DNA from 3 places in the Yersinia vastinensis genome. Region 2 is predicted to be linked to each of the others. Evidence: predicted binding sites of a transcription regulator. Region 2 holds the regulator's gene; each other region holds the start of a gene.

Region 1 (6,742 bases), 2.1 Mb from region 2:
CTATCTCCCGGTTTGATTGGCCTTTCACCCCCAGCCACAAGTCATCCGCTAATTTTTCAACATTAGTCGGTTCGGTCCTCCAGTTAGTGTTACCCAACCTTCAACCTGCCCATGGCTAGATCACCGGGTTTCGGGTCTATACCTTGCAACTAGACGCCCAGTTAAGACTCGGTTTCCCTACGGCTCCCCTATTCGGTTAACCTTGCTACAAAATATAAGTCGCTGACCCATTATACAAAAGGTACGCAGTCACACCACGAAGGTGCTCCCACTGCTTGTACGTACACGGTTTCAGGTTCTATTTCACTCCCCTCGCCGGGGTTCTTTTCGCCTTTCCCTCACGGTACTGGTTCACTATCGGTCAGTCAGGAGTATTTAGCCTTGGAGGATGGTCCCCCCATATTCAGACAGGATGTCACGTGTCCCGCCCTACTCATCGAGTTCACAGCAAGTGTGTTTTTGTGTACGGGACTATCACCCTGTACCGTGCGACTTTCCAGACGCTTCCACTAACACACAAACTGATTCAGACTCTGGGCTCCTCCCCGTTCGCTCGCCGCTACTGGGGGAATCTCGGTTGATTTCTTTTCCTCGGGGTACTTAGATGTTTCAGTTCCCCCGGTTCGCCTCGTTAGACTATGTATTCATCTAACGATAGTGCAACGAATTGCACTGGGTTTCCCCATTCGGGTATCGTCGGTTGTAACGCTTCATATCAGCTTACCGACGCTTTTCGCAGATTAGCACGCCCTTCATCGCCTCTGACTGCCTAGGCATCCACCGTGTACGCTTAGTCGCTTAACCTCACAACCCGAAGGTGTCTTTCGACCACTTGCGTTGTGATTATTTGAGAGACTCTAATACAGGTTACTTATTATCTCAGTACATCTACGGAGAGATAATGTTCAGCTGTATTGTTTCAATTTTCAGCTTGTTCCAGATTGTTAAAGAGCAATATCTTAAACACGACTCGTTAAAGTCATCTTTAAGTTATTTTGTGGTTCATCAAGAACCGGTGATAATGTCTTTCACACATTATCGGATTGGCGTCCCCAAGGGGATTCGAACCCCTGTTACAGCCGTGAAAGGGCAGTGTCCTAGGCCTCTAGACGATGGGGACACAAAAATTTCTACTGAATCAGCGATTCAGTATTTTTGTGTAAAGGTGAGAATGTGGTGACACATTCGAACGACTGATGCAGTAAAAACTCGATGCCGAGGTTTTATCGCACAATCATCACCCTCATCAACAGGTGCTCTTGCTCATTACTTTTATCAGACAATCTGTGTGGACACTACGCAATGCGTATCGTTAGGTAAGGAGGTGATCCAACCGCAGGTTCCCCTACGGTTACCTTGTTACGACTTCACCCCAGTCATGAATCACAAAGTGGTAAGCGCCCTCCCGAAGGTTAAGCTACCTACTTCTTTTGCAACCCACTCCCATGGTGTGACGGGCGGTGTGTACAAGGCCCGGGAACGTATTCACCGTAGCATTCTGATCTACGATTACTAGCGATTCCGACTTCATGGAGTCGAGTTGCAGACTCCAATCCGGACTACGACAGACTTTATGTGGTCCGCTTGCTCTCGCGAGTTCGCTTCACTTTGTATCTGCCATTGTAGCACGTGTGTAGCCCTACTCGTAAGGGCCATGATGACTTGACGTCATCCCCACCTTCCTCCGGTTTATCACCGGCAGTCTCCTTTGAGTTCCCACCATTACGTGCTGGCAACAAAGGATAAGGGTTGCGCTCGTTGCGGGACTTAACCCAACATTTCACAACACGAGCTGACGACAGCCATGCAGCACCTGTCTCACAGTTCCCGAAGGCACCTAAGCATCTCTGCTCAGTTCTGTGGATGTCAAGAGTAGGTAAGGTTCTTCGCGTTGCATCGAATTAAACCACATGCTCCACCGCTTGTGCGGGCCCCCGTCAATTCATTTGAGTTTTAACCTTGCGGCCGTACTCCCCAGGCGGTCGACTTAACGCGTTAGCTCCGGAAGCCACGCCTCAAGGGCACAACCTCCAAGTCGACATCGTTTACAGCGTGGACTACCAGGGTATCTAATCCTGTTTGCTCCCCACGCTTTCGCACCTGAGCGTCAGTCTTTGTCCAGGGGGCCGCCTTCGCCACCGGTATTCCTCCAGATCTCTACGCATTTCACCGCTACACCTGGAATTCTACCCCCCTCTACAAGACTCTAGCTTGCCAGTTTCAAATGCAGTTCCCAAGTTAAGCTCGGGGATTTCACATCTGACTTAACAAACCGCCTGCGTGCGCTTTACGCCCAGTAATTCCGATTAACGCTTGCACCCTCCGTATTACCGCGGCTGCTGGCACGGAGTTAGCCGGTGCTTCTTCTGCGAGTAACGTCAATCACTTCACGTATTAAGTGAAATGCCTTCCTCCTCGCTGAAAGTGCTTTACAACCCGAAGGCCTTCTTCACACACGCGGCATGGCTGCATCAGGCTTGCGCCCATTGTGCAATATTCCCCACTGCTGCCTCCCGTAGGAGTCTGGACCGTGTCTCAGTTCCAGTGTGGCTGGTCATCCTCTCAGACCAGCTAGGGATCGTCGCCTAGGTGAGCCATTACCCCACCTACTAGCTAATCCCATCTGGGCACATCCGATGGCGTGAGGCCCGAAGGTCCCCCACTTTGCTCTTTCGAGGTCATGCGGTATTAGCTACCGTTTCCAGTAGTTATCCCCCTCCATCAGGCAGTTTCCCAGACATTACTCACCCGTCCGCCGCTCGCCGGCAAAGTAGCAAGCTACTTTCCGCTGCCGCTCGACTTGCATGTGTTAGGCCTGCCGCCAGCGTTCAATCTGAGCCATGATCAAACTCTTCAATTTAAGATTTGTTTGATTTGCTACCCTTTCCTTAATGAAAAGCAAAGAGAGCGATGCTCAAAGATTACTTTCTGCAAATATGCATTCGAACCGAAGTTCAAATGTTTACTGCTTTGGTCACTCTTCAAGACTTTGATATTTCTTCTGCCTGCCGAAACAGGCTTCGATATCGTCTTGCGAGTGCCCACACAGATTGTCTGATAAATTGTTAAAGAGCAGTGCGTTAGCAACCCGTGGTTGGTAACGCGAGGTGCGCATATTACGCTTTCCTCATTCAGAGTCAACTACTAATTTCGTTGAATTTCTCTGTTCTCTTTGCCGGTCACTTAACTACTTGATTCGTTGTGTGCCGTCTCGATGGATGCGCATTATAGGGAGTTCTGAGCTGCCCGCAACCGCTAATTTCAATAAAAATGACTGTTTGCTGCATTCCACAGCAAAACCCCGCCTTATACCCTGTTGTACACAAACTTATCCACAGATTGAATCTGAACTCAAAATTGACGAGCATCGCGCAATCGTTTTCGCTACAATTCCTCGCGTTGAAAAACGTAACCTTGTTGGCAAAGTTGGGACGTTATCTGAATCTGTTCTTCTCTTTATAGCGCTATATAGATAGAAGAGATCCACGTAACGCTCTATTGATTGATTGCGAAGAACAACTGCGACTCCAAAGCCAAGGGATAAAACCATGCAACAACGCCGCCCAATCCGCCGTGCTCTACTCAGTGTCTCTGACAAAGCCGGGATCATCGAATTCGCCACTGCACTTTCACAACGTGGTATCGAGTTACTTTCCACTGGCGGGACCGCCCGTCTGCTGGCTGATGCTGGTCTGCCAGTAACAGAAGTTTCTGACTACACCGGTTTCCCAGAAATGATGGACGGACGCGTTAAGACTTTGCATCCCAAAGTACATGGCGGCATTCTAGGCCGTCGTGGTCAGGATGATGGCATCATGGCTCAACATAATATCCAGCCAATTGATATTGTGGTTGTGAACTTATATCCGTTCGCTCAGACGGTCGCCCGCCCTGATTGCTCACTAGAAGATGCAGTGGAGAATATCGATATCGGTGGCCCAACCATGGTGCGCTCCGCCGCTAAGAACCACAAAGACGTCGCGATTGTCGTTAAGAGTAGCGACTACCCAGCAATTATTGCTGAACTCGATGAAAATGAGGGTTCACTGACTTATCCAACCCGTTTCGATCTGGCGATTAAAGCTTTCGAACACACCGCCGCCTACGACAGCATGATTGCCAACTACTTTGGTGCGCTGGTTCCGCCTTATTATGGCGACACTGAACAACCTGCTGGCCGCTTCCCTCGGACTCTGAATCTTAACTATATAAAGAAACAAGATATGCGCTACGGTGAGAACAGCCACCAGAATGCCGCCTTCTATATAGAAGAAGATATTAAAGAAGCCTCCGTTGCCACAGCACAACAATTACAAGGTAAGGCGCTCTCTTATAACAACATCGCTGATACCGATGCCGCACTTGAGTGTGTGAAAGAGTTCAGCGAACCTGCCTGTGTCATCGTCAAGCATGCCAACCCATGTGGCGTCGCAATTGCTGATTCTCTGTTGGCAGCTTACGACAAAGCGTATAAAACTGACCCCACATCGGCTTTCGGCGGTATTATTGCTTTTAACCGTGAGCTGGATGCTGAAACCGCAAACGCCATTATCAGCCGCCAGTTTGTCGAAGTGATTATTGCCCCCTCTGTCAGTGCCGAGGCACTGGCGCTGTTAGCTGCCAAACAGAATGTTCGCGTTCTGACTTGCGGTCAGTGGCAAGAACGTACTGCCGCGCTGGATTTCAAACGCGTCAATGGCGGTTTATTGGTGCAAGATCGTGATTTAGGTATGGTGACCGCAGCAGATCTGCGTGTGGTATCCAAACGCCAACCGACCGAGCAGGAGCTACGTGATGCGCTGTTCTGCTGGAAGGTTGCCAAGTTTGTTAAATCTAACGCCATTGTTTATGCGCGCGATAATATGACCATCGGCATAGGCGCAGGCCAAATGAGCCGTGTGTATTCAGCCAAAATCGCCGGTATCAAAGCGGCCGATGAAGGTTTGCAGGTGGCAGGCTCCGCCATGGCATCCGACGCGTTCTTCCCGTTCCGCGACGGTATTGATGCCGCTGCGGCCGTAGGTATCACTTGTGTCATCCAGCCTGGTGGCTCTATCCGTGATGACGAAGTTATTGCTGCCGCGGATGAACACGGTATTGCCATGATCTTTACCGACATGCGCCATTTCCGTCATTAATTAAACCTCTTGTCTAAGTGGGGTATGCGCTCTGGTGTATATCCCACGGAGTTATCCAAATGAATATTTTGATTATTGGCAATGGCGGGCGCGAACATGCACTGGGCTGGAAAGCAGCACAGTCACCTTTAGCGGATAAAATTTATGTCGCCCCAGGTAATGCAGGGACGGCACTGGAGCCTCGGCTAGAAAACGTGGATATCGCTGCTACCGATATCGCGGGTTTACTGGCTTTTGCGCAAAAGCATGATATTGGCTTGACTATCGTCGGTCCAGAAGCTCCGCTGGTGATTGGTGTCGTTGATGCTTTCCGTGCAGCGGGCCTAACCATCTTTGGCCCAACACAAGCGGCCGCGCAGTTAGAAGGTTCTAAGGCTTTCACCAAAGATTTTCTGGCACGCCACAATATCCCAACCGCGTTTTATCAGAATTTCACCGAGGTCGAACCGGCTTTAGCCTATGTTCGTAATATTGGTGCCCCCATCGTGATTAAGGCTGATGGGCTGGCTGCGGGCAAAGGTGTGATCGTCGCCATGACGCTGGAAGAGGCGGAAACCGCCGTTCACGATATGCTGGCAGGCAATGCATTTGGTGATGCAGGCCATCGCATTGTTGTGGAAGAGTTCTTGGATGGCGAAGAAGCCAGCTTTATTGTCATGGTTGACGGCGAGAACGTGCTGCCAATGGCAACCAGCCAAGACCATAAACGCGTGGGTGATGGTGACACCGGCCCGAACACCGGTGGTATGGGAGCTTATTCTCCCGCCCCAGTTGTCACAGATGAAGTTCATCAGCGCGTCATGAGTCAGGTTATCTGGCCAACCGTGCGTGGCATGGCAGCAGAAGGCAATGTTTATACCGGCTTCCTCTATGCTGGTTTGATGATTTCCGCAGATGGGCAACCGAAAGTTATCGAATTCAACTGCCGCTTTGGTGATCCTGAGACCCAACCCATTATGCTACGGATGCGTTCAGATTTAGTTGAGCTATGTTTAGCCGGTGCACAGGGCAAACTGGATGAGAAAACCTCTGAGTGGGATGAGCGCCCATCACTGGGTGTTGTTCTGGCCGCTGGCGGTTATCCGGGTGAGTATCGTCAGGGTGATGTTATTCACGGATTGCCACAGCAAGAAGTGGCCGACGGGAAAGTATTTCACGCCGGAACCAAGCTCGATGGCCATAATAACGTCGTAACCAGCGGCGGCCGAGTGTTATGTGTTACAGCGCTCGGAGCTACCGTCGCTCAAGCACAACAACACGCTTATAAACTTGCTGAGAATATTCAGTGGGAAGGTGTTTTCTGCCGTAAAGATATTGGCTATCGTGCAATTGCTCGTGGTAAATAACTCGCGAGAAAGATAATAGTCATCACTTCGAAGGGTACCGTTCGCGGTGCCCTTTTATCTTTGTATTACAAACTGCCGGCAGTAGGTTCCCAGCGGCAGAAATCTTGGTTGGCCACTAATAGCAATTGTTGACCTTCAGGTGAGTCCAGCCACGCAATCCCCAGAGGTTCTGCGCTATTCGCACCTCGCTTATTCAGCCATGCCTGCGAATTATCATCAAGGCTCAGACGTAATGTCTTTCCAGCACAGGTCGTCACG
Region 2 (6,742 bases):
GGTAAAGCAGGTACGGAATTAGCCGCAAATAATAAGATAAAACTCAGCCCCGCACATAAAAAGCGCTACCAACACGCCAAGCAGACCGCCATGAGTAAACTGATGAAACAAGTCGGTAAACCTTATCGCTGGGGTGGCTCCTCCCCTAATACGGGTTTTGATTGCAGTGGCCTAATTTATTACGCCTACAAAGATGTCATCAGAATAAAAATGCCTCGTACTGCCAATGAAATGTATCACTTGCGTGATGCTGCACCGGTTAAGCGCGCAGAATTAGAAAGTGGCGATTTGGTGTTCTTCAATATTGCTAATCGCGGTGTAGCGGATCATGTTGGTGTTTATTTAGGTAATGGCAAGTTCATTCAGTCCCCACGGACAGGTGAAGAAATCCGTATCAGCATGATGAATAACGACTACTGGCAAGATCATTATGTAGGGGCGCGGCGTGTAGTGACCCCCAAAACCATCCGCTAACTTTTTCGCTGACACCCGGTAAATCTATCGGGTGTCCACATCTTTGTGCCCTCATCAATCACATTACATAATGTGTTTAACTTTCGTGCAATCACCCATTCAAGAGTGTGGTTATTTCTGTCATTCCTGCCGAAAGTTGTTAAGATTAATACCCACAACAAAAGTATAACAATTACGTTTTTACCGCTCTTCGCCACATCATGGCTACTGCTAATGATCGGATTTGAGGAGCAAACACCCTGAGCAACCCCGAAAGGAGAGAGCTATGTCTTTTGAATTACCTGCATTACCTTATGCACAAAATGCGCTAGAACCGCATATTTCGGCTGAAACCCTGGAATACCATTACGGTAAGCACCACAACACCTATGTGGTTAACCTCAATAATCTGATTAAAGATACTGAATTTGCTGGTAAGACGTTGGAAGAGATCGTGAAAACTTCCAGTGGCGGTATCTTTAATAATGCGGCCCAAGTCTGGAACCACACCTTTTACTGGCATTGCCTATCCCCTAATGGTGGCGGTGAACCGACCGGCAAAGTGGCGGATGCCATTAATCAATCGTTTGGTTCTTTTGCTGAATTTAAGGCGCAGTTTACTGATGCGGCAGTGAAAAATTTTGGCGCAGGCTGGACATGGCTGGTAAAAAAAGCAGATGGTAAGCTGGCAATTGTCAGCACATCAAATGCTGCCACGCCACTGACAACTGCTGATAAACCATTGTTGACTGTTGATGTGTGGGAACACGCCTATTACATCGATTATCGCAACGCACGACCAAAATATCTGGAGAACTTCTGGGCACTGGTTAACTGGTCCTTCGTCGAGAAGAATTTAGCCTGATATTGTAAAAATAATTAAGGGCGGAATTATCCGCCCTACTTAGCACTTCACACCGGCAAGCGGTTTAATTAATTCATGACCGCCACGAAGCTAAAGACAATAATCATCGCCAGCGCGCCAACAGTCGTAATCAGCGACATTTTCAGATTGGTATCCATAAATACTCCTCAGCCGGTTAGTTTTAGTAGGGAAAAGGCACATAATTAGTGCGTTAAATTATTTTCCCACAGTTAGGAAAAAAAATCTTGTGCTCATTACGCACTTTATAACATTGATTAGCTCTTCCCCTTTTCCTCCAGATCAGACAAAATTCGCAGTTCATAACTGCATACCGACTAATAACGTCCAATAAATACTCTCAGACAATCAGCGGATTCAACTATCCAGCCTACTATCATGTTTCTGTCTGAGCGGTTTTCGAGTCATGCAGGCAAACGATTAACATAATACTTACCTGCTGTAACAGGTAAGCTTAGGAGTTATTTTTTTATGGCAACGATTAAAGATGTGGCCAAACATGCGGGTGTGTCCACCACCACCGTTTCGCACGTGATCAATAAAACTCGTTTCGTCGCCGAAAACACCAAGGCTGCCGTGTGGGCGGCAATTAAAGAATTGCATTATTCGCCCAGTGCTGTGGCTCGCAGTTTGAAAGTCAATCACACAAAGTCAATTGGTTTGCTGGCAACATCCAGTGAAGCGCCCTATTTTGCTGAAGTGATCGAAGCGGTTGAAAATAGCTGTTATAGCAAGGGCTATACCCTGATTTTATGTAACTCTCATAATAATCTGGATAAGCAAAAAGCGTATCTGGCCATGCTGGCGCAAAAACGTGTCGATGGCCTATTAGTAATGTGTTCTGAATATCCAGAACAACTATTAGGGATGCTGGAAGATTATCGCAATATCCCCATGGTGGTGATGGATTGGGGCACTGCGCGCGGTGATTTTACCGATTCAATCATTGATAATGCATTTGAAGGCGGCTATTTAGCAGGCCGTTATCTGATTGAGCGCGGTCATCGTGATATTGGAGCCATCCCCGGCCAACTGTCGCGAAATACCGGCGGGGGCCGCCATCAAGGTTTTCTGAAAGCTTTAGAGGAGGCCAACATCACGCTGCGTGATGAGTGGGTGGTCCAGGGCGATTTTGAACCCGAATCGGGCTATAAAGCCATGCATCAGATTCTAACGCAAAAACATCGCCCTACCGCCGTATTCTGTGGTGGAGATATTATGGCCATGGGCGCAATATGCGCAGCTGATGAACTGGGCTTGCGAGTGCCGCAAGATATTTCGGTGATCGGGTATGATAACGTGCGTAATGCCCGCTATTTCTCGCCAGCGCTCACAACGATTCACCAACCCAAAGAGCGATTAGGTGAAACTGCCTTTGCCATGTTGTTGGATCGTATTGTCAGCAAACGCGAAGATCCGCAGACCATTGAGGTGCATCCAAAATTGGTCGAACGCCGTTCTGTGGCTGACGGTCCATACCGCGACTACCGCCGTTAACCCTCTTTGGCCGGTAGCTTTCAATGCCACCGGCCACTACTGCTCAACTCCCTCGCCAAACTGCGCATTATCGTCTCTTAGCCACTCGTCATTTAGCGTGACACTGTCACCCAAATAATCTAGCAGCCAAGCCAAAGCGGGAGAATGGTTATTCTGCTCCCAAGTTAAACAGCATGGGCTATCGGGAAGTGGCTCCGCCAACGTTAATACCGTCAACTTTCCTTGCGCAATCAAAGGCGACACCATATGAGCAGGCACCATGCCAATGCACAATCCTTCACACAAACAATCAATTCCGGTCATCCAATCCGGTGCCACCAATCGCTGTTGATTATCCAACGTCCAGGTGTCCCGTTTTGGCAGGTTTCTCGCCGTGTCTTCTAAACACAACGAGGGGTAAGGCCGTAATTGATCGTCACTCAGTGACCCTGTCAAACGAGCAAGAGGATGGTCAATGCTGACCACACAGAGCCATGACAAGAATCCCATATCACGAAACACAAACCGCCCTCTCACCGGGATTGCACGTGTTGCACCAATAGCCATATCAGCCTGCCCATCCACCAGCGCATCCCAGACGCCATTAAACACTTCATAGCGTACCCGCAACTCAACATCAGGGAAATGACGATAAAAATCTAATACTAAGTGGCGGCTCCGCTGCGGTTTGACTATTTTATCCACCACAATATTGAGTTGGCCACGCCAGCCATTCGCCACTTGCTGGCACTGACGGCGTGTGTCATTCATTTTTTTGATAACATCTCGAGCTTCTTTAATAAAAACCAGCCCCGCAGGGGTCAACTCCACGTCTCTGTGGCGCCGTTCAAACAACGGAACTGCCAACCACTCTTCCAGTTGGCGTACGGTATAACTCACCGCAGACGGCACACGGTGCAATTCTTGGGCGGCTGCACTGAAGCTCCCCGTACGAGCTACGGCATCAACCACATCCAACGCATATTCCGACCACATTTTTTCTGCCTCTTTTCACTCAATCGTTTGCTATCAATTTTTTTGATAGCATGTCGCAAATATTACCGGTTCACAACAGAATATCGCGCCGTATAGAATGCCCCCGCAATAAATCCCTAATGATAAAATTTCTAAAAACAGCAAATTACCTGCAAAAAATATGATAAAGAGAAATAAAGAATGAAGACGTCATCAAGTTTCATGTTCTATCTGGCTGGTTTGAGCATGTTGGGCTATCTGGCTACAGATATGTATTTGCCTGCCTTTGGCGCTATGCAGCAAGAACTGCAAACCTCTGCCGGCTCCATTAGTGCCAGCCTAAGTATCTTTCTCGCCGGTTTCGCCATCGCTCAACTTATCTGGGGGCCAATTTCCGATAAACTGGGTCGTAAACCTGTGTTACTCGCCGGGTTGGGGCTTTTTGCTATTGGTTGTTTGGGGATTTTGTGGGTTGAAACCGCAACCCAGTTATTGGTGCTGCGTTTTATCCAAGCCGTCGGCATCTGTTCTGCCGCTGTTAGCTGGCAAGCATTAGTCATCGACCGCTATCGGGACGGTAAAGCCAACCGGGTTTTTGCCACTATTATGCCTTTAGTGGCGTTGTCTCCTGCTCTAGCCCCGTTGCTCGGTGCATGGCTCTTAAACCACTTTAGTTGGCGGTCAATTTTTGTCGTGTTATTGGCCGTGACACTTCTATTGCTAATCCCGACCGCCTTGCTGAAAGAGCGGAAAAAAACCACCTCTGATAAGGCAGCACAAAATAAAAGTGCCATTAGTTTCTGGCAGTTGCTGAAATCACCGGTCTTTAGCGGAAACGTGATGATTTTTGCGGCATGTAGCGCAGGTTTTTTTGCTTGGTTGACCGGGTCACCCTTTATTCTGGGAGATATGGGGTATAGCCCAAACGCGATAGGTTTGAGTTATGTTCCACAAACATTAGCTTTTCTGCTGGGTGGTTTTGGTTGCCGTAGTGCACTAACACGGATGAAAGGCAATACACTGTTGCCTTGGTTGCTAAGTGGTTACGCCGCTAGCATGATAGCACTCTATCTGATCGCCACATTAACGACTCCGACATTAACAACCTTACTTATTCCCTTCTGCTTAATGGCGCTAGTGAATGGTGCCTGCTACCCTATTATCGTAGCAAATGCTTTAACCCCTTTTCCGGCGAATACAGGAAAGGCAGCAGCGCTACAAAATACCCTTCAGCTCGGTTTGTGTTTTGTCGCCAGCATGATGGTTTCGGCTTATATCAGCCAACCCTTATTGGCCACAGTCACAGTGATGCTTTCAACCGTGCTTTTGGCGGCCCTAGGTTATGGCATTTATTGCTACGCTTTAGGTCAAGAGAGACACTTGGCAGTGAGTGCGAATGCAAAGATTAAAGGTGTTGCTACACCAACGTGGCAGCAGCCGAATGATAAGTAAGAAGAAAATATTCACACTGAGTCATTATTACTAATAAAAATAGTCACTAACGAACATGCAAGCCGGGAACGATTTATTATTGAGAAAGCGTCCCGGCGAGCCTATACTCGATTTAACCGATAACAGTACCATTAAAAAAAAGTATTATCTTAAGCACTTTCTGTGCGCGTGGATTGCGTCACATTTACTCTTATGGATGAGTTACCCTAACTTAGCGTGTTATTAGGGTTTCTTCTTAATCTTCCTCTTTTACCCAAAGTAATGGGAGCTGCAAGACCATTGCAACTTCAAATACCGTGGGTATGTCCGCCAAGGACATCAGACACCAAGGTCACGACAACCTCATTGGTATGTATCAGCGCATAAGACAATTTGCGCGGGTCATAAGTCAGAAGAAAGTGATGGAGAAGCTATGAGTTCATCCTGTATAGAAGACCAGAGTATTCAAGAAAATCCGTGGTTTCGCATTGTACAAGAAATGCTAAACCGGGCTGATATTGAAATCAATGGCTCACGCCCCTTCGACATTAGAGTTAATAACCCAGACTTTTTTAAACGGGTATTACAAGAAGGATCTTTGGCATTAGGTGAGAGTTATATGGACGGCTGGTGGGAATGTGACCGCCTGGATATTTTCTTCCAGCGAGTTCTCAGAGCGGGCCTAGAAAACCAACTTCCACACCATCTCAAAGATACTTTACGAATTGCCGCTGCACGCATTATCAATTTGCAATCAAAGAAAAGAGCCTGGATTGTCGGTAAAGAACATTACGATCTCGGTAATGACCTCTTTAGCCTTATGCTCGACCCTAATATGCAATACTCTTGCGGTTACTGGAAAAACGCCACAACACTTGAGCAAGCGCAAGAAAATAAATTGCAGATGATTTGCGAGAAGCTGCAATTGGCTCCGGGAATGAAATTGCTCGATATCGGCTGTGGCTGGGGTGGGCTTGCCGCCTATGCTGCCCGGCATTTCGGTGTATCGGTTTCCGGTGTCACTATCTCAGCAGAGCAGCAAAAATTGGCCCAAAAACGCTGTGAAGGGTTGGATGTCACTATTTTGCTGCAAGATTATCGTGACTTGAATGAACAATTCGATCGCATCGTTTCTGTTGGGATGTTCGAACATGTTGGACCGAAGAATTATCACACCTATTTCGAGGTGGTAAACCGTAATTTAAAACCTGATGGTTTATTCTTGTTGCACACCATCGGTGCTAATCGCACTGATTTGAGCATTGATCCGTGGATCAATAAATATATCTTCCCTAATGGCTGTCTACCGTCAGTAAGGCATATAGCCCAAGCCAGTGAACCTTATTTCATTATGGAGGATTGGCATAATTTTGGTGCAGATTATGACCGGACGTTAATGGCATGGTATGAGCGTTTTCAAGCAGCATGGCCAAGTTTGGCAGAGAATTACTCTCCACGATTTGAAAGGATGTTTAGCTATTATCTGAATGCTTGTGCTGGCGCATTCCGTGCTAGAGACATTCA
Region 3 (6,742 bases), 1.0 Mb from region 2:
TTGTCAGTTATAACGCTGACCCGCAGCTTGCAAACTGGGCAGGGTGGGAAAATCAGTAAATTGGCACTGTTGCGCAGTATTGTCACTAACCCACTGATTATTGGTTTACTGTGTGGTGTGGTTTATGCTCGAACCTATTTACCTATTCCTCAAGTGATTGCACAAACTGGCAGTTATATCTCAGCCTTGGCACTTCCACTGGCATTGCTCTGTACCGGAGCAAGCCTTGATTGGCATGCCATGTTCCGCTCCTCCAATGTAGCGGCGTTATCCTCAACAGCAAAACTATTTGTGGTGCCTATCTTAATGACGCTGGGTGGTTTACTGATGGGGTTCCGTGGTGCAACCTTAGGGATTATTTTCCTCTTTTCTGCGACGCCAACCGCCGCAGGTAGCTATGTCATGACTCGGGCGATGGGAGGGAATGCGGTATTGGCTGCGAACATTATCGCTCTCACTACTGTGGGGTCATTTTTCACTACAGCACTGGGGATTTATTTCTTACGTTCATTGGGCGTGATGTAAATTTTGACAAACACCTAGGAGAGAAATTATGGAAGCGTTATGTCCAGTTTGCCAACAGGTTATGGTGCAAGTGAGTGATCACTTTCATTGTTCTAACTGTCATGGCAACTATCAGCAGCAGGCGGATTGCCCTGATTGTGGCAAACCGCTGCAAGTGTTGAAAGCTTGTGGTGCGGTTGATTATTTTTGTCAGCAGGGTCATGGGCTGATTTCGAAAAGCCGCGTCCACTTTAGCTATCTGCCGACGGTGTGATAGCCGGCAGGGCTTTTATTGAATGACAACGCCGGGCGGTTTGGCGTTATTTTGCTGCTTTACGCTGACGTGTTTTTTTTGCCACATTGATGTGAGTGATTTCACTTTCCACCCAACCATCTTGCAATCGGGTCGTTAACTTATCGCCAGCCTGCACTTGCTTGGTGGTTTTGAGTAATGAGCCCTCAGGGGTTTGCGTGACACTGTAGCCACGGGCCAGTGTCGCCAATGGGCTGACCGTCTCCAATTGCGAACAGGCGATGCCAAAGCGTTGGCGATAGCCATTGAGTTGGCGTTCTAATGCCTGACGTAAACGATATTCCTGCTGCTGTACACGTTGGTTATAACGGTGAATTTGGTTTTGCGGCTGAACCTGAACCAAACGTTGCCCAAGGCGTTCAGTGCGTCGACTTAACTGGCGAATCTGCGCTTGTGCACTCTCTTCCAACCGGCGTTGCAACTTCAACAAAAGCGTCTGTTGGCGAGCAAGGCGCAGGTGCGGGTGCTGCTGTTGGAGCCGGTGCTCAAGGCGAGTGAATTGTTGGCTGCGTTGCGCCAGATAGTAATCCATCGCCATTTCCATTCGCTGTTGCTGCCCCTGTATTTGCCTAACTAACTCGATTTGGTTGCGGCTGATTAGTTCTGCGGCAGCTGAAGGCGTTGGGGCGCGTAGGTCAGCGACAAAATCAGCAATAGTGACATCGGTTTCATGGCCGACGGCACTGACAATAGGAATGCGGCTGTTAAAGATGGCACGAGCCACTCGTTCGTCGTTAAAACTCCATAAGTCTTCCAGTGAACCGCCACCACGCCCGACGATTAACACATCGCATTCACCACGCAAGTTAGCTAATTGAATCGCACGGACAATTTGCACAGGAGCATCGACGCCTTGCACGGGGGTCGGGTAAATAATGACTGGCAGTGAAGGATCACGGCGTTGTAAAACCTGTAAAACATCGTGCAGTGCGGCACCGCTGGATGAAGTAATAACCCCGACTTGTTTAGCCGGATTAGGCAGTGATTGCTTGTGGCTCTGGTCAAAAAGCCCCTCAGCGGCGAGTTGCTGTTTAAGTTGCTCAAACTGTTGTTGCAGTAATCCGTCACCGGCGGGTTGCATGCTTTCTGCAATTAATTGGTAATCGCCGCGCGGTTCATACAGCGTAATTGAGGCCCTGACCAACACTTGCTGGCCATTTTGCGGACGAAAAGTTGTCCGGCGATTACTGTTGCGGAACATCGCGCAACGCACCTGCGCCCGGTCATCTTTCAAGGTGAAATACCAGTGACCAGACGAAGGCTGCGAGAAGTTGGAAATCTCGGCAGTGAGCCAAATCAGGCCCATTTCCATTTCCAGCAGTTGTCGCACCGTCTGATTCAGGCGGCTGACAGTAAAAATTGATGGCGCAGAAGATTGTGACATGTGACCTGGATCAAGTTTTTAAACAAGCACTTAATTGATCGATATTACCTGCCTCAAACTGCTTGGCAAGAAAAATAATGAGAAAGTGCTGGAGGCAACCGATTACGCTCTGTATAATGCCACGGCAATATTTTATCTTTTTACATTCACCTTGGTGAGATATTGCCCATGCTACGTATCGCGAAAGAAGCTCTAACATTTGACGACGTTCTCCTGGTTCCAGCCCACTCCACAGTCTTGCCTAATACGGCAGAACTTGGTACTCAACTGACTGCAACTATCCGCCTGAATATCCCTATGCTGTCCGCAGCAATGGATACCGTAACCGAGTCTCGTCTGGCCATTGCGCTGGCACAAGAGGGCGGTTTAGGGTTCATCCACAAAAATATGTCCATTGAGCGCCAGGCTGAAGAAGTCAGTCGGGTGAAAAAACATGAAAGTGGCGTTGTTACCGAGCCACAAACAGTGACACCAACCACCACTCTCCGCCAAGTTAAAGAACTGACCGCCCGTAATGGTTTTGCCGGTTATCCGGTCGTGACCGAAGATTACGAACTGGTTGGGATCATTACTGGCCGTGATGTTCGCTTTGTTACTGATCTGGACCAACCCGTGACGGCGGTTATGACACCGAAAGAGCGTTTGGTTACGGTTAAAGAAGGCGAAGCTCGCGAAGTTGTTCTGCAAAAAATGCATGAAAAACGTGTCGAAAAAGCGTTGGTTGTGGACGATAGCTTCCATCTGCGCGGCATGATCACTGTAAAAGACTTCCAAAAAGCAGAGCGCAAACCTAATGCTTGTAAAGACGAGCATGGCCGTCTGCGTGTCGGTGCTGCGGTTGGTGCCGGTGCGGGTAATGAAGAGCGTATCGATGCTCTGGTTGCTGCTGGCGTCGATGTTTTGTTGATTGACTCATCTCATGGTCACTCTGAAGGCGTTCTGCAACGTATCCGCGAAACTCGTGCTAAATATCCTAACCTGCAAATTGTTGGCGGTAATGTCGCGACTGGGGCTGGGGCTAAAGCCTTGGCTGATGCGGGTGTTAGCGCAGTTAAAGTGGGTATCGGCCCTGGTTCAATCTGTACGACTCGTATCGTGACCGGTGTTGGTGTTCCACAGATAACGGCTATTGCTGATGCGGTTGAAGCATTGGAAGGTACTGGGATCCCGGTGATTGCCGATGGCGGTATTCGTTTCTCTGGCGATATTGCTAAAGCCATTGCAGCAGGCGCGTCCTGTGTGATGGTCGGCTCCATGCTGGCAGGTACTGAAGAATCTCCAGGTGAAATCGAACTCTATCAGGGGCGTTCATTCAAATCTTATCGCGGTATGGGTTCTTTGGGTGCTATGTCCAAAGGATCTTCAGACCGCTATTTCCAGACCGATAATGCGGCCGACAAATTGGTGCCAGAGGGTATCGAAGGGCGCGTGGCATATAAAGGTTTGTTGAAAGAGATTGTGCATCAGCAAATGGGAGGCCTGCGTTCATGTATGGGTTTGACCGGCTGTGGCACCATCAATGAATTACGCACCAAAGCTGAGTTTGTTCGCATCAGTGGTGCAGGTATTCAAGAAAGCCATGTGCATGATGTGACGATTACTAAAGAGTCACCAAACTATCGCATGGGCTAATTTCAGGGGCGTAAACCGGCGAATATGGACATCGCCCGCAGCTCGTATTGCTTATTGACTGGGTGTCAATTGCGCATACTGTGCTGCGGGCGCTAACCAAGTTCTTGGTTATGCCACGGAAATGCTTTCAATTATTTTATTAAAAACTTGTGGAACATGCCGCACATGACAAAAAATATTCATAAACATCGCATCCTTATTCTTGATTTCGGTTCGCAATACACCCAGTTAATCGCGCGCCGTGTTCGTGAAATCGGTGTCTATTGTGAGCTATGGGCGTGGGACGTGACCGAAGCCCAGATCCGTGAGTTTAATCCAAGCGGTATCATTCTTTCTGGTGGCCCTGAAAGCACCACGGAGCATGATAGTCCGCGCGCGCCAGATTATGTTTTCACTGCGGGTGTGCCGGTATTAGGTGTGTGCTACGGCATGCAGACCATGGCAACCCAGTTAGGCGGCAAAGTTGAAGGCTCTAATCAGCGCGAGTTCGGTTATGCACAGGTTGAAATTAAAACTGAATGTGCACTGATTCGTGATATCAAAGATGCTATCAATCCAGCCGGCGAAGCGGTGCTGGATGTTTGGATGAGCCATGGTGACAAAGTCACGGCAATCCCATCTGATTTTGTGACGGTTGCCAGCACAGATACCTGCCCGTTTGCCATTATGGCCAACGAAGAAAAACATTTTTACGGTGTACAGTTCCATCCTGAAGTGACCCATACCAAGCAAGGCCAACGCTTGTTAGAACGTTTTGTTCTGGATATCTGCGCCTGTGAAGCATTGTGGACCCCGGCTACTATCATTGAAGATGCTGTTGTTCGCCTGCGTGAGCAAATCGGTGAAGACCATGTCATCCTAGGGCTATCAGGTGGTGTTGACTCATCCGTCACTGCAATGCTGCTGCATCGTGCTATTGGTAAACGCCTGACTTGCGTGTTTGTTGATAACGGCTTACTTCGCCTGAACGAAGCGGAACAAGTCTTGGAGATGTTTGGCGATAAATTCGGTCTGAACATTGTCCATGTTGCAGCAGAAGACCGTTTCCTCGCGGCACTGGCGGGTGTTGATGAGCCAGAAGCAAAACGTAAAATCATCGGTCGCGTATTTGTTGAATTGTTCGATGAAGAAGCCTGTAAACAAGAGCAAGTGAAGTGGCTGGCACAGGGTACTATCTATCCAGACGTGATTGAGTCTGCTGCATCTGCTACCGGTAAAGCTCATGTGATTAAATCTCACCACAATGTGGGTGGTTTACCAAAAGAGATGAAACTTGGGTTGGTAGAGCCGCTGAAAGAGTTGTTTAAAGACGAAGTCCGTAAAATTGGTCTGGAATTGGGCCTGCCATACGACATGCTGTACCGTCATCCATTCCCGGGGCCGGGCCTTGGTGTACGTGTGTTGGGCGAAGTGAAGAAAGAGTATTGCGATTTGCTGCGCCGCGCGGATGCCATCTTTATTGAAGAGCTACATAAAGCGGACTTGTACAATAAAGTTAGCCAAGCCTTTACGGTCTTCCTGCCGGTTCGTTCAGTTGGTGTGATGGGCGATGGTCGTAAATACGATTGGGTTGTGTCACTGCGCGCCGTTGAAACTATCGATTTCATGACCGCACATTGGGCGCATCTGCCATACGACTTCCTTGGTCGCGTTTCAAATCGCATCATTAATGAAGTGAATGGTATTTCCCGTGTAGTTTACGATATCAGTGGTAAGCCACCAGCAACGATCGAGTGGGAATAAATATCGTTTTTTCTCGATAGCATAGTTTTATGTAATTGAATGGAAGCCTCTGATATTTCAGAGGCTTTTTGTTTTATGTTTTTGTCAGTATAAAAACTATTTTTTGTTTTTATATTTTATTGTCAATAAAAAATGAGTTAATTCTCTGTGGATTATTCTATTCACTTAAGTCTCTCTATGAGAGGATGAAAAAGTAAGTCACTACACACTGGGTCATGCAAAAAAAAGCATGTTTATTTTTGCTTGTGTTTAAAGGTGAAATATGGATATTAATCAATCAGGTAAGATATTATATGTATTAGTTTTCATCTCACTCAATGCAATGTCCGATCATTTTAATGATGACAATGTCTGTTTTTATTCTGCTGATAATTATGTTGAAAGAAGTGATTCTAAAAGGTTTTGTGTGCCATATTATACGGAGGATGAATGGCTATTTAGTCAGTGGAATAATAATATATCCTCTATTAAAATTCCCTTAAATATTCAGGTCGATATATTCAGTGATTTTTCATTTACCGGAAATGCAAAATCACTCTATCAAGATACTAATGCTGATGATTTGAGAAAGTATGGATTAATGTCAGATATCAGCTCTTATCGTGTATTGCCAAAAACATTATATCCAGCCAGTAAACGAATCGTATTTAATTACCATTCAGATTTATTTCCAGAAAAATATTTTGGCTATAATTACTATATTAGCCATGGGCACAGCATTATCCTAACTCGAAAACATCATCCTACAGATGCTGACGGGCAAAGTTCATCTATATTTTACAGCCATGCTGGGCAAATTATGACAGCATTCACCGGGCAAGGGTTTGACCGTAATCTCTATTGCTTGCATACGACAGATCGACGAAAGAATAAGTTAAGTGCTGAGGTTACCTTTTCTTATTGTGACTTTTCTAATCTAGGTCAACGTTGGCTCCCCAAAAAAATAGAAGGGAAAAATGTATTAGTCAATCAGGGAACGGGTACTCCTCTGTTATTGGATGAAAAAGGATTTTATGTTGATTTAAATGCCAGGGAGAGTTTAGTCAATCATCTCTCAGGCCGAAGAGTGAGGAGTTACTATCCTGAAGATGAAATGGATATAGATACAATATGGTTTGATGATCAATACATTGAAAAATTAAAATCATCTGCAGTTAGGCCATTTC

The links. The regulator PurR, encoded in region 2, represses purine synthesis genes. The targets are predictions, from matches to a motif close to CANGCAAACGTTTGCNTG.
Positions count from the first base shown of each region.
Region 1: the regulator PurR is predicted to act here: its motif matches at 3,369-3,386, upstream of purH (bifunctional phosphoribosylaminoimidazolecarboxamide formyltransferase/IMP cyclohydrolase).
Region 3: the regulator PurR is predicted to act here: its motif matches at 2,293-2,310, upstream of guaB (IMP dehydrogenase).

Region 1 covers NZ_CP173260.1:4,362,393-4,369,134, forward strand. The annotation lists rRNA gene ACIOG0_RS20185 (23S ribosomal RNA) at 1-804, opposite strand, end outside; tRNA gene ACIOG0_RS20190 (tRNA-Glu) at 1,045-1,120, opposite strand; rRNA gene ACIOG0_RS20195 (16S ribosomal RNA) at 1,318-2,860, opposite strand; gene ACIOG0_RS20200 (hypothetical protein) at 2,975-3,115, opposite strand; gene purH (bifunctional phosphoribosylaminoimidazolecarboxamide formyltransferase/IMP cyclohydrolase) at 3,549-5,138, shown strand; gene purD (phosphoribosylamine--glycine ligase) at 5,198-6,484, shown strand; gene ACIOG0_RS20215 (DUF1481 domain-containing protein) at 6,550-6,742, opposite strand, start outside.
Region 2 covers NZ_CP173260.1:2,253,778-2,260,519, reverse strand. The annotation lists gene ACIOG0_RS10615 (C40 family peptidase) at 1-474, shown strand, start outside; gene sodB (superoxide dismutase [Fe]) at 740-1,318, shown strand; gene ACIOG0_RS10605 (YnhF family membrane protein) at 1,387-1,476, opposite strand; gene purR (HTH-type transcriptional repressor PurR) at 1,808-2,833, shown strand; gene punR (DNA-binding transcriptional activator PunR) at 2,870-3,808, opposite strand; gene punC (purine nucleoside transporter PunC) at 3,989-5,239, shown strand; gene cfa (cyclopropane fatty acyl phospholipid synthase) at 5,652-6,742, shown strand, end outside.
Region 3 covers NZ_CP173260.1:1,223,723-1,230,464, forward strand. The annotation lists gene ACIOG0_RS05590 (AEC family transporter) at 1-525, shown strand, start outside; gene ACIOG0_RS05595 (zinc ribbon domain-containing protein) at 554-778, shown strand; gene xseA (exodeoxyribonuclease VII large subunit) at 825-2,201, opposite strand; gene guaB (IMP dehydrogenase) at 2,370-3,833, shown strand; gene guaA (glutamine-hydrolyzing GMP synthase) at 3,999-5,576, shown strand; gene ACIOG0_RS05615 (hypothetical protein) at 5,839-6,742, shown strand, end outside.